3 regions of the Arthrobacter glacialis genome follow, and region 1 is predicted to be linked to each of the others. Evidence: riboswitches for the same ligand, from Rfam matches in the RefSeq annotation. Region 1 holds a riboswitch; each other region holds the start of a gene.

What was found. Region 1 has a riboswitch for S-adenosylmethionine ahead of CVS28_RS06725 (aminotransferase class V-fold PLP-dependent enzyme). Riboswitches for the same ligand answer to the same signal wherever they lie in the genome.
Region 2: it holds a riboswitch for S-adenosylmethionine, as region 1 does, so the genes downstream of both, CVS28_RS02465 (bifunctional o-acetylhomoserine/o-acetylserine sulfhydrylase) here and CVS28_RS06725 (aminotransferase class V-fold PLP-dependent enzyme) in region 1, are expected to answer to the same signal.
Region 3: it holds a riboswitch for S-adenosylmethionine, as region 1 does, so the genes downstream of both, CVS28_RS00370 (DUF1737 domain-containing protein) here and CVS28_RS06725 (aminotransferase class V-fold PLP-dependent enzyme) in region 1, are expected to answer to the same signal.

What each region holds. Positions count from the first base shown of each region.
Region 1 covers NZ_PPXB01000004.1:314,566-318,840, forward strand. Annotated here, with positions in the region: gene rsgA (ribosome small subunit-dependent GTPase A) at 1-129, shown strand, start outside; gene hisN (histidinol-phosphatase) at 394-1,209, shown strand; SAM riboswitch class IV at 1,358-1,471, shown strand; gene CVS28_RS06725 (aminotransferase class V-fold PLP-dependent enzyme) at 1,515-2,924, shown strand; gene CVS28_RS06730 (class I SAM-dependent methyltransferase) at 2,990-3,760, shown strand; gene CVS28_RS06735 (metal-dependent transcriptional regulator) at 3,783-4,275, shown strand, end outside.
Region 2 covers NZ_PPXB01000002.1:70,873-75,147, reverse strand. Annotated here, with positions in the region: gene CVS28_RS02470 (Tex family protein) at 1-1,708, shown strand, start outside; SAM riboswitch class IV at 1,915-2,031, shown strand; gene CVS28_RS02465 (bifunctional o-acetylhomoserine/o-acetylserine sulfhydrylase) at 2,109-3,425, shown strand; gene metX (homoserine O-acetyltransferase MetX) at 3,455-4,275, shown strand, end outside.
Region 3 covers NZ_PPXB01000001.1:73,140-77,414, forward strand. Annotated here, with positions in the region: gene CVS28_RS00355 (hypothetical protein) at 45-500, shown strand; gene CVS28_RS00360 (O-succinylhomoserine sulfhydrylase) at 493-1,704, opposite strand; gene CVS28_RS00365 (rhodanese-like domain-containing protein) at 1,790-2,182, opposite strand; gene CVS28_RS00370 (DUF1737 domain-containing protein) at 2,179-2,439, opposite strand; SAM riboswitch class IV at 2,525-2,645, opposite strand; gene CVS28_RS00375 (Pr6Pr family membrane protein) at 2,759-3,406, shown strand; gene CVS28_RS00380 (aminodeoxychorismate lyase) at 3,419-4,275, opposite strand, start outside.

The DNA.
Region 1 (4,275 bases):
CCCTATGTGGCTGCAGGGCTCGCCGGCGACGCCGGACCGGCCCGCCTTGCCTCGCTTCGCCGCCTGCTGGGCACCAGCGACAGGACAGAGGGCCGCGCCGCGGAAAAGGAACTGGGCATCATCGAGTAGCTGTGCTGGCCGGGCTCGGGGCGCAGTGAACTTATGCGCTGAACCCATGGCGAGTCCTGTGCATAAACACTTATGCGCTGGACTCGCGGTGGGTTCTGCGCATAACTTCACAAGAATTTAGATATGCGCACTACCCGGCTCCGGTTCAGCGCATAAGTTCACTAATAGCGCCGCCAACCCCAACTGCCACGGGTTTATTTGGCATTCAGGCGCCGGAGGGCGTCGTAACGGGCGTTTGGGACAAATCGCGATAGCGTGATGTACATGACGATTGAACCCCAGACGTACAACGACGACCTCCGCTTGGCCCATGTGTTGGCGGACAGCGTGGATTCGCTGACCATGGCCCGTTTCAAGGCCCTTGATCTGGAGGTTGAGACCAAGCCGGATCTGACTCCCGTGACGGATGCTGACAAGGCCGCCGAGGAGTCAATCCGCAGCCAACTGTCCCGGGTACGTCCCCGCGATGCGGTGTTGGGCGAGGAGTTTGGCAGCACGGGTCATGGAACACGCCGCTGGATCATCGATCCCATTGACGGCACCAAGAACTTTGTGCGCGGAGTTCCTGTCTGGGCCACCCTGATTGCCCTGGTGGATGAGGGCCGCCCCGTGGTTGGTTTGGTCAGCGCCCCAGCCCTGGGCAAGCGGTGGTGGGCTGCCGAGGGCACCGGCGCATACATGGGCAAGTCTCTGGCCGCCGCCACCCGCATTCGCGTCTCCAATGTTGCAGAGCTCAAGGACGCGTCACTGTCCTACTCGTCTCTGAGCGGCTGGGCTGAACGGGGCAACCGTGATGAGTTCATTGCCCTCACCGACGACGTCTGGCGCACCCGCGCGTACGGCGATTTCTGGTCCTACTGCATGGTTGCCGAGGGCAGCGTGGACATCGCCTGCGAGCCCGAACTAAACCTCTACGACATGGCCGCGCTGGTGCCGATCGTGACCGAGGCTGGCGGCCGATTCACATCCCTGGAGGGAGCAGACGGCCCCTTCGGCGGCAACGCCTTGGCCACCAACTCCATCCTGCACACAGAAGTCCTGCAGCGTTTGAACCCCAACTGGGACGATCTGCTGGGCTAATCCACGGCATTTAGCTCAATCGTATTAAGAACGACGGCGGCTTCCGCCGTCGTTCTTTTTGCCCGCCTGCCCCCGGCCCAACGGCGGCGTGCGTTTCATGACGTAACAAATGCGAGAACTCTATTCTTGGGCTAATCTTTTTGGCATAGGTCACGAGTGCCAGCGCTAAACCCCGGTTTGCTGGCCGGCAACCCTCCTTTCGCGGCGGGGTGCCCCGGGTGACGACCAGGTCAGGCCGGAGCGGTCATGGCAAGCGCGGACTTCTTGGCTCCTTCCAAGGGTCCTTTGTGTCGAAGGATTTACCCATGAGCTACGCCCTTTTGGAAAAAACATCCCTATCCAAATCTCCCTTGTTGCCGGTGGTGGGCCAGGATTTAAACGCCCCCTTGATCCACGGCGGACAGGTGCGGTACGCCAACCTTGACTATGCGGCGTCGGCCCCGGCACTTGAGGACGTGGCCGCCCACCTGAACGAGGTTTTGCCGTACTACGCCAGTGTGCACCGCGGTGCAGGGTTTGCCTCCCAGGTCAGCACGTCCGTGTATGAGAATGCCCGCAAGATTGTGGCCAACTTTGTGGGCGCCCGCCCCGATGACACCGTCATCTTCACGCGCCACACAACAGATTCCTTGAACCTCTTGGCCGGGTGCGTGCAAAGCATCCTGACCCAAAAGGGGTTCACCGAGGGCCGCTCCAACGTTCACGGCGAAGTGCTGTATCTGGATATTGAGCACCACGCCAATCTGCTTCCGTGGCAGGCGCTGCCGCACCGCTCAGTGGTGGCTGCGGATTCCATCGCAGCGACCCTGGCCCGCGTTGAAACACAGCTGCGGGCCGGCAACGTGCTCCTGTTGGCCGTCACTGGTGCCTCCAATGTGACGGGCGAGGTGCTGCCCGTCAATGAACTGGCCGCCTTGGCCCACCGCTACGGCGCCCGCATTGTGGTTGACGCGGCCCAACTGGCCCCGCACCGCCGTATCGACTTGAGCGCCAGCGGAATCGACTACCTGGCGTTCTCCGGCCACAAGCTGTACGCGCCCTTTGGTGCGGGCGTTTTGGTGGGCCGCTCTGATTGGCTGGACACGGGCAAGCCGCATTTGGCCGGCGGTGGCGCCGTGACGGAAGTGCGACTGGAATCAACCCGCTGGAGTGACGGCCCCGCACGCCACGAAGCCGGCTCCCCCAACGTTTTGGGCGCCGCCACTCTCGCCAAGGCCGCCGCCACCCTGGCAGCACTCGACGCGCAGGACTGGCACAGCCACGAACAGCAGCTGCGTGAGTATCTGGTGGCGGGCTTCGCCGCGATTGAGGGCGTCAACGTCCATTCGCTGTTCTCCGACTCCGCAGACTACCCCGAGTGCGGCAGCATCGGCGTGGTGAACTTCTCCATCACCGGGTACGACGCCGGATTGGTTGCCGCCTACTTGTCGGCCGAGCATGGCGTGGGCGTGCGTGATGGCAAGTTCTGCGCCCACCCGCTGCTGAACCGTTTGGGCCTGCCGTCGGGTTCATTGCGTGCCAGCTTTGGTGTGGGTTCCCGGCTTGAGGACGCACAGCGCCTGATCGAGGGTGTCAGTGCCCTGTTGCGTGACGGGCTGGGCTGGGATTACGTGGTTGACGCCGGCCGCTGGGTGCCCGCCGATGACAACCGTGCGTACCCGCACTGGGCCCCGAACACGCCCGGAACCGCTGGCGCAGCCCCCTGCAACACTTAAACAACACACCCTCTCCCCCGCGGTAAAGTTGAACGGGCAAAACGGCACAACTTTAGGGGAGCACTATGGCAGGGGTAGGCGGACCGGTCTTCGACGCGGAACGGCGCAAGCACATGGCTGCGGCATTTCTGGAAGGCGGGGAGCATTATCATCAGGTCCGTCCCAGCTACCCCCGCGATTCCCTGGACTGGCTAATCGCTGGTTCCCCGCACCCCATCAAGGACGCCCTTGATGTGGGTGCGGGAACGGGAAAGTACACTCAACTATTGGCCCGGCACGGCTGGAATCTGACGGCGGTGGACCCTTCGGCAGACATGCTCACCCAGTTGGCCGCAGAGCTGCCCCGGACCACAACCATTGTGGGCACGGCCGAACACCTTGAGCTGCCAGTGAACTCCATGGATCTGGCAGTGGTGGCGCAGGCGTGGCACTGGTGCGATCCCCTCGCCGCCAGTACCGAGATTGCCCGCGTACTTCGCCCCGGCGGCACCTTGGGCTTGATCTGGAACCAGCTCGACGTCGGCATCCCTTGGGTTCACCGGCTGGCACGCATCATGCATGCCGGTGACGTCCACAAGGCAGACTTCCACCCCACCATTGGTAAGGAATTCGCCGCTCCGCACGTGCACAACACCCGCTGGAGCCAGTCCTTGACGCCAGAGGCCATCATGGAACTGGCCAAATCCCGCAGCTACTACCTCAAGGCCTCGGACCCCATCCGCGCCAAGGTCATGGCAAATCTTCAGTGGTACCTTCTTGACCATCTGGGTCACTCTCCTGATGAAGAGCTCCAGCTGCCTTACGTGGCCCAGACCTGGCGCACGCACAAACTCTGAGCCTAGCGGTAGGCTGGATTCTGTGAAACAAACTGCCACCTCCTCCAGCATCGAGGACTATGTCAAGGTCATCTATGCCTACACGGAGTGGCAGGACAAACCCATCACCTCCACCGCCTTAGCCACCCGCCTTGGGGTTGCCAATTCCTCGGTTTCGGAAATGGTCCGCAAACTCAAGGACCAGGGCTTGGTGGACCACCAGCCGTACAGCCCCATCCACCTGACCGAGCGAGGTCTAACTCTGGCGCTGTCCATGGTGCGCAGGCATCGGCTGCTGGAAACCTACCTTGTCAGCGAGCTTGGCTACACCTGGGATGAGGTGCACGACGAGGCCGAACAGCTGGAGCATGCCGTGTCCGAGCACTTCATTGAGCGCATGAGTGCCAAGTTGGGCCATCCCACCCGGGACCCGCACGGTGATCCCATCCCGGACCCGGAAGGCCGGATCATCATGGCCCCCTCGCACCGGCTCGACGAGCTCGACGCCGGCCACAGCGGGCGTGTCAGCCGCATCA
Region 2 (4,275 bases), on a different contig from region 1:
CACCCGTGACGCCGACGCCGCCGCCCTGGCACGTTCCCGCTACGAAAATGCCGTGGCGCACTCCCTGGGCATCGCCGAATCCGGCCGGGCAGCGGACAGCTGGCTCATGACCAGCGCCCGACTTGCCTGGCGCACGCGCATCCTGACCCGCCTTTCGGTTGACCTGCGCGTGCGGCTGTTCCAAAGCGCCGAGGAGGAATCGGTGCGCGTCTTCGCGGCAAACCTCCGAGACGTCTTGTTGGCGGCACCGGCCGGAAACCGCGCAACCCTGGGTCTGGATCCGGGACTGCGCACCGGCGTCAAGGTTGCCGTGGTGGATGGCACCGGCAAGGTTGCCGCAACGGAAACCATCTACCCGCACGCGCCCGCCCGGAAATGGAACGAATCCCTTGCCACCCTCGTGGCCCTGGCCAACAAGCATGGCGTTGAGCTGATTGCCATTGGCAACGGAACAGCCAGCCGGGAGACGGACAAATTGGCCGCCGAACTTGTCGCCGAGCTCAAGCGCACAGCCCCGGACCGCCAAGTCATCAAGCTTGTTGTCTCCGAAGCGGGAGCCTCGGTGTACTCGGCGTCGGCCCTGGCCAGTGCCGAACTGCCCGGCATGGATGTGTCCTTGCGTGGGGCCGTGTCCATCGCCCGCCGGTTGCAGGATCCGCTGGCGGAACTGGTGAAGATCGATCCCAAATCCATTGGCGTGGGCCAGTACCAGCACGACCTCACCCCGGCCAAACTGGAACGGTCCCTGGACGCGGTGGTGGAAGACTGCGTGAACGCCGTGGGCGTGGACCTGAACACCGCCTCCCCGGCACTGCTGGCGAGGGTGGCCGGCGTCGGACCGCTGTTGAGCGAGAACATTGTGGCGCACAGGAACGAGCACGGCCCGTTCAACAAGCGCCGCGAACTGCTCAAGGTGGCCCGGCTTGGTCCCAAGGCGTTTGAACAATGTGCGGGATTCCTGCGCATCACCGGGGGAGCGGAACCGTTGGATGCCTCCAGCGTGCACCCCGAAGCGTACGGCGTGGCCCGCAAGATCCTTGCCACGGTGGGTGCCACATCAGCCGAGATTTCTGCCGGCGTTGGGGCTGTGTCCTCGGTCAACCCGGCCGACTTCGTGGACGGCACCTTTGGCCTGCCCACAGTTGCCGACATTGTGACCGAACTGCAGAAGCCTGGCCGCGATCCCCGGCCCCGCTTTGAAACAGCCGCGTTCACGGACGGCATTGAGAAGATCACCGATCTTCGCCCCGGCATGATCCTGGAAGGAACCGTCTCCAATGTAGCGGCGTTTGGCGCGTTCGTGGACATTGGCGTGCACCAGGACGGGCTGGTGCACGTCTCGGCCATGAGCAACTCCTTCGTCTCGGACCCTCATACTGTGGTCAAGTCCGGCCAGGTGGTCCGCGTAAAGGTTCTGGAAGTGGAGCCCGAACGCAAGCGCATTTCCCTCACGCTGCGTCTGGATGACGCCGCCGATACGTCTTCGAGGAAGTTCGACGCCGACTCCCGCACCCCCGCCGCCCGCACCCCCGGGCGGCTAACTCCCAAGCAGGGTGCGGCAGAGTCACGGGGTGCGGGGCAGAGGCGCACCCCGGGTCAGGACTCCGCCCGACAAGGCGGCGACCGTCCAGCACGCCCCGCAACGCCTCAACCATCGGCCAACACCGCCATGGCCGAGGCTCTGCGCCGCGCGGGCCTGGGAAAGTAGTTCCAGGTCCTGGCAATTCGGTGAGTGCGCAGCTGATGCGACGTGTGGGGCTCCAAGTCTCATCAGCTGCGCACTCACGGTGGTGGAATGGTTCATAAATTCAGCCGGTGCCACTTTTTGGCGCATATTTCAAGCAGATCTTCGGCCAAGGTCATAAACTCGTCACAATCTTGCGGCGCCTGAAGGGATCTTCCACACTGGATGTAGGTCATGAGTGTCAGCGACAAGCCCCGGCTCGCTGACCGGCAACCCTCCTTCCGCGGTGGGGTGCCCCGGGTGAAGACCTGGCACTGAGCCGCCCGGTTCCAGTGCAAGCGCGGGCCATCGAGTCGAAAGCCCTTCACGCATGCTGCGTTGGAGGGTTTTTTACCGCAGGCCTCTAGTGTGAAGGAATTCAACCATGAGCAACGGTTGGTCATTTGAAACCCGTCAGATCCACGCAGGCCAGGAGCCGGACGTCACCACAGGGGCACGCGCCCTGCCGATCTACCAGACAACATCCTTTGTTTTTCCCTCGGCCGAGAGCGCCGCTGCCCGGTTCGCGTTGGCAGAGCTGGAACCGATTTACACCCGCATCGGCAACCCCACCCAGGACGCCGTCGAACAGCGCATTGCCAGTCTGGAAGGCGGCGTGGCAGCACTCCTGCTCGCCTCGGGCCAGGCGGCAACCACGTTCGCCATCTTGAACCTGGCAGAAGCAGGCGACCACATTGTTTCCAGCCCCAGCATCTACGGCGGCACCTACAATCTGTTTGCCCACAGCCTGAAGAAGCTCGGCATCGAGGTCACGTTCGTCTCCGACCCCGACAACCTGGATGAATGGCGTGCTGCGGTCCGTCCCAACACCAAGGCCTTCTTCGGTGAGGTTGTGTCAAACCCGCGCCAAGACGTGCTGGACATTGAGAACATCAGCGCCATCGCCCACGAGGCAGGGGTGCCGCTGCTGGTGGACAACACCCTGGCAACCCCGTACCTGATCCGACCGCTGGAATGGGGTGCCGACATTGTCATCCACTCCGCCACCAAGTACCTGGGCGGCCACGGCAGTGCCATCGCCGGAGTGATTGTCGACGGCGGCAAGTTCGACTTCGCCACCAACCCGGAGAAGTTCCCCGGCTTCAACACCCCGGATGTCACCTACAACGGTTTGGTGTACGCCCGCGATTTGGGTGTGGGCAGCGCCTTGGGCGCCAACCTGGCCTACATCCTCAAGGCACGCGTGCAGTTGCTGCGCGACCTTGGCTCGGCCGTGGCACCGTTCAACGCCTTCCTCATTGCCCAGGGCATCGAAACCCTGAGCTTGCGTGTGGAGCGCCACGTGAGCAACGCGGTTGCCGTTGCCGAATGGCTCGAGACGAACGAGAACGTGGAGGCTGTGGCCTACGCAGGCATCCCCTCCAGCCCCTGGTTCGAGCGTGGCCGCAAGTACGGTCCCAAGGGCACCGGCGCCGTCATCGCCTTTGACATCTTGGGCGGCGCCGAGGCTGGCAAGCGATTCGTGGACGGCCTGGAACTGCACTCACATGTGGCCAACATTGGCGACGTGCGCTCCCTGGTCATCCACCCGGCGTCGACCACCCATGCACAGCTTTCACCGGAGCAGCAGTTGGCTGCCGGTGTGCGCCCGGGACTGGTCCGACTCTCGGTGGGCCTTGAGAATATTGCTGACATCCTGGCCGATCTCGAAGCCGGATTCCGCGCGGCAAAACAAGCGTGATTTCGGTGGGACACACGGAGGAAAAAAGTATGCTTGCCACGGGGTCTGCCTCCGTGGCGGCCACCGCGGTGGGTGAAGAATTTTCCGCGGCCGTAGGACGGGGCGGCGGTGTGCTGCGTTCCCTTGAGATCGGCGCATTGCCGCTGGAAGCGGGGGGCTCGCTGCCCTCGGTGACCATGGCCTTTGAATGCTGGGGCACGCTGAATGAGGCCGGCGACAATGCCGTGCTCATACAGCACGCCCTGACCGGCAGCACCCACGTGAGCCGCGGCGATTCAGAGGAAGACGGCTGGTGGGAAGGCTTGGTGGGGCCCGGGGACGTCATCGACACCAACAAGTACTTTGTGGTGTGCGCCAACATGCTGGGCGGCTGCTACGGCACCACCGGCCCGTCCAGCATCGCCAGCGACGGAAAACCTTACGGGTCCCGTTTCCCCTTCGTCACCATCCGCGACTCGGTCCACGCCGAGGCGCGCCTGGCCGACAAGCTCGGCATCAAGCTGTGGCACGCCGTCGTGGGTGGTTCCATGGGCGGTGCGCGTGCCTTGGAGTGGGCGGCAAGCTATCCGGAGCGGGTGCGCCGCTGCGCCGTGGTGGCTGCCTGCGCGGCCAGCACGGCTGAGCAAATTGCCTTTGCCCAGACGCAGACGCTCGCCATCCGCCAGGACCCGAACTTTGCCGGCGGGGACTATTACGACGGCGCAGCCCCCACCTCAGGCTTGGGGCTGGCGCGTCGGATTGCCCACATCAACTACCGTTCAGAAACTGAGATGGAGTCACGTTTTGGCCGTCAGGCCCAAAGCGGCGAGGACACCATCAGCCATGATCGGCTGGCGGTTTTGGGCGCCAG
Region 3 (4,275 bases), on a different contig from region 1:
ACAGTTTTTTAACGCACGACGGTGGTTCCGCTAGGCTCAGCAACATGTTTCCTTGGACTAAACGCGATGCCGCAGCACCCCTTCCGCCCGCCGCCATCCCGCGGGACGGCGGAATCCCGTGGCAGGGTGCTGGGTTGACGGCCACCGAGGTGGACCTGCCGCGCGGGCGCAAAGGCGCCAAGCTGATGCACTGCGTGCAGCTGACCACGAGCGACCTCACCGTGACCATGCTTCACGCGGAAATCCTCGAACTGCTCGACGGGCGGATCAGCATGGTCGATCCGATGGGGGCCAGCCCGGATGTCTTCCTGTGCAACGCGGTGGGGGTTGATGCTGCGGCGACGGCCGGTAGGGCCTCCGAGGCCGGAAAATGGATGGCAGTATTTCCCGCGGACGCGCTGGCGCTGATGGTTGTCCCCGTGAGCGAACCGCCGGCCGCCGTCATGTCCGGATCCGACGTGGCCAGCTTCTCCGCATGGGCGCGCAAGCTCGCTAAATAGCGGACAACGCCTGCGCCAGATCAGCCTTCAAGTCTTCCACATCCTCCAGACCCACTGACAAGCGCAGGAAGCCGTTGCGCAGGCCAATGGCCGCACGGGCCTCCGCGCCCATGGCGCGGTGGGTTGTTGTGGCAGGGTGGGTGATCAGGGATTTGGCGTCGCCCAAATTATTGGAAATGTCAATGATTTGCAGGGCATTGAGCAGGGCAAACGCTGCATCCTTGGTGGTTCCGGTGCCCGGCTGCGCCAGTTCAAACGTCAGCACCGTGCCGCCGGCCTTCATCTGCTTCTTAGCCAGCTCGTACTGTGGGTGGGACGGCAGATGCGGGTACAGCACGAGACTAACTTGTGGCTGGGCCTCAAGGAACTCGCCCAGGGCCAGGGCGTTGTTGCACGAATGCGTGACGCGCAGGTTCATGGTTTCCAAGCCCTTGGTCAGGACCCACGCGTTGAACGCCGACAAGGCGGGGCCCGTGTGCCGCATCAAGTTCTTGACGGGACCGTCAATGAACTCCTTGCTGCCCAGGATGGCGCCGCCCAGAACACGCCCCTGACCGTCAATGTGCTTGGTGCCGGAGTACACAATGATGTCCGCACCAAAATCGCCACATCGCTGCAGCAGGGGGGTGGCAAACACGTTGTCGGCCACCACCTGCGCGCCCGCGGCATGGGCCAGGTCGCACACCGCCTGTATGTCAATGATTTCCTGCATGGGGTTCGACGGGGACTCAAAGAACACGGCAGTGGTCGGCACCGAAAGGGCCTCGCGCCACTGATCCAGATCCGGTCCGTCCACGAACACCGTTTCCACGCCCCACCGCGGCAGCAACTCGTTCAAGATGACAAAGCAGGAGCCAAAGAGTGATCGTGAGGCAACCACCCTGTCCCCGGCCGCCAGCAAGGCACCCAAGGCCGTGAAAACGGCGGACATGCCCGAGGCCGTGGCAAAGCAGGCCTCCTTGCCCTCGAGCAGGCGCAGGCGTTCCTGGAAGGTTGCCACGGACGGGTTGCCGTAGCGGGAGTACACGAACCGGTCCGCCTCGCCGGTGAAGGCCTGTTCGGCGGCCTCAGCCGATTCGTACACGAACCCTGAATTCAGGAACAAGGCCTCGGAGGTTTCGGAGAAATTGCTGCGGTCAAGCCCGCCGCGCACGGCCTGGGTGTCCTGCGCCCAGGTGGCGGCGTGCTCGTTAAAGTTACTCAATGACTTACCCTATTTCGCTGGTGGTGCGGTCCTGACTGACTGACTGACTGACTGACTTACGGCGGCGGCGCGGGGCGCTGCGTTGCTAGCGCCAGGGCAGGCTGCGGTTCTTCCAGCCGTTGATGACCCGCTCGCCGTAGCTGTCCGGCTCACCCTCAAAGCCCTCCAGGACGTTATAGGCCGTGTACCCGGCAGCCGTGGCGGCGTGGGCCGCGGCGATGGAACGGGCGCCGGAGCGGCACAACACCACCAGCGGCTTTTCCGTGGGCACTGCCGCCAATAGCTGCGCCAGAAAGTCAGGGTTGTTGTGTCCGCTGGCCAGGTTCCATTGGATGAAGACAGGCTCAGTGTTCAGTGCCGAGGTGTCTGGAACGCCAATGTGCGCCCATTCTCCCTCGGTGCGCACATCAAGGAGTACCGCGCCTGCTGCCAGGTGTTCCCAAGCCGTGGCCGGGGCAAGGTCTCCTGCGTAGCTCATGCGATGCCCTCGCCGTCGAACTCCAGCTCAGCATCGAGCTCATCCACGGCCGTGGCAACTGCTGCGTCACTGACGGCAATGGCCTGTGGGAGGATCAATGCTTGGGCACAGATGACGCTGGTCCCGTTGAAGGTTACGGCCGGTCCTCCGTGGAGCACGTAGCCTTCGGCCAGAGCTTCTGAAATGCGCTCACAAAAAGACTTGTCATCGGGGCCGGTGATGAGCCGGTAGGCCAGGGGGGATTCGTCCGCGGACATGTGTTCTCCTCATTGCAAGAAAGCGCTAAATCTGCAAGCGGGAGACTGCGCTTAACGAGGGTTGGCTGATAAGCACGCAATAAGACGTTCACGCTTGCAAACCTGTGGCTTGGGTAGCTGGGTTTGCCAAGTATTCACCTGAGGCACCCCGCCGGAAAGAGGGTTGCCGGCCAGCGAGTCAGGGCTTGACGCTGGCACTCATTACTTACTTGAAAAAATAGCACATGAGCCGTGCAGCGGGCCCAAGAATGTGTCAGTGTGGCTCAACATGACGGGCGCGTTGCAACACGGCAACCCCGCCAAGTGGCAAGATAAACGCATGACCTTGACCCGCGCCTTTGCCGCAGTCCGTTTCCTGTTCGGTGCCGTAACGCTTATTGCCGTGGGAACCCAACTGGGTATTCACATCAGCAATGGCTTCCCAGTGCTGAACTTCTTCAGCTACTTCACCAATCTTGGCAACATTTTTGCTGCGGTGGTGCTGTTGGTGGAGTCGGTGCTGACGTGGCGTGGCAAGGAGCTGGGGCCGCTGTGGCAGGTTTTGCGCTGCGTTTCAGTGGTTGCCATGGCGCTGGTGGGTATGGTGTTCAGCGCGTTGTTGCGTGATGTGGACCTTGGCTCGCTGCTCCCGTGGATCAACACCTGGCTGCACTACGTTATGCCGGTGGTAGTGGTGGCAGACTGGCTCATCCAGTCCCCCCGCAAGCCCCTTTCGCTGCGCAGCCTCTGGATCGCCGTGTTTTTCCCCTTGGCCTATTTGGCCTACTCGCTGGTCCGCGGTGCCATCACCGGCTGGTATGCCTACCCGTTCCTGAATCCGGCCAACGGCGGCTACGGCGCCGTGGCCATCACCTGCCTGTTCATTGCCGTGGCGTTCATAGCGACGACTATTGTGTTGATCCTGTTGGCCAACAAGTTCCGTCCACTGGTGCCTGTTCAGTGGGAGTCAGACAGCGTAGCCGCCTAACCGCATAGTCTCCTACAGTGTTGTGGCCAACAGTGCGCTGAGTTCGGCGCTGAGCTGCGCCCGGTTGGCCGCCGTGCCGATCTCCACACCGTCAATGGTGTTCACGGGGGCCAGCAGCCGCAAGCTGGAAATGAGCCAGACGGCGTCAGCGTCCAGCAAGTCCGCCGGGGTGACGGGGCCGTAGCCCAGTTCCCAACCAGCCTCCTTGGCCGCTGCAAAGAGCGCTCCCTGAGTGGTGCCGGGCAAAATTCCGGTATCCAGATGGGGTGTGATGAGCCGCTTCACCGGGACACCTGAATCATCCGAGATATGTGCCAACAGAACTGACGACGTGGGTCCCTCCAGCACCAGCTGGTCACCACTGGTGAAGATCACGTCATCGGCCCCCTGGCTGTGGGCGTGGCGCAGGGCGGCCATGTTCACCGCGTAGGAAAGGGTTTTCGCGCCTAAAAGCAGCCACGGCGCCCGTGCGGCAATGTCGCTGTCATAGCCGCGCTCCAACAAGATCACCGACAGTCCGGCGTCGCGCTGCTTGGCCAAGGCCGGTGAGACGGCTGAGACCTGCACCCAGGCGGTGGGGGTGTTGCCGCCTTCGGGGCCGCGGGTGGCAATCAACTTCACCACTGCCTGCCCCTCGGCAGCCGAGCCGCCGGCGTAAGCCGTGAGCGCCGTCGTAATGGCTGCCAGCCAAACCTCCGCCGCCGGAATCGCCAGATCCATGGTCAGTGCCGAACCCGCCAGCCGGTCAAGGTGGGCCTGGACTTTGCGGGGGACACCATTGATGGCGAGCAGGGATTCAAAAATCCCGTCCCCCCGCGTCACGCCTTGATCCGTAGCCAAAATGGTGGGGGATGAGGCGTCGGCCAGCC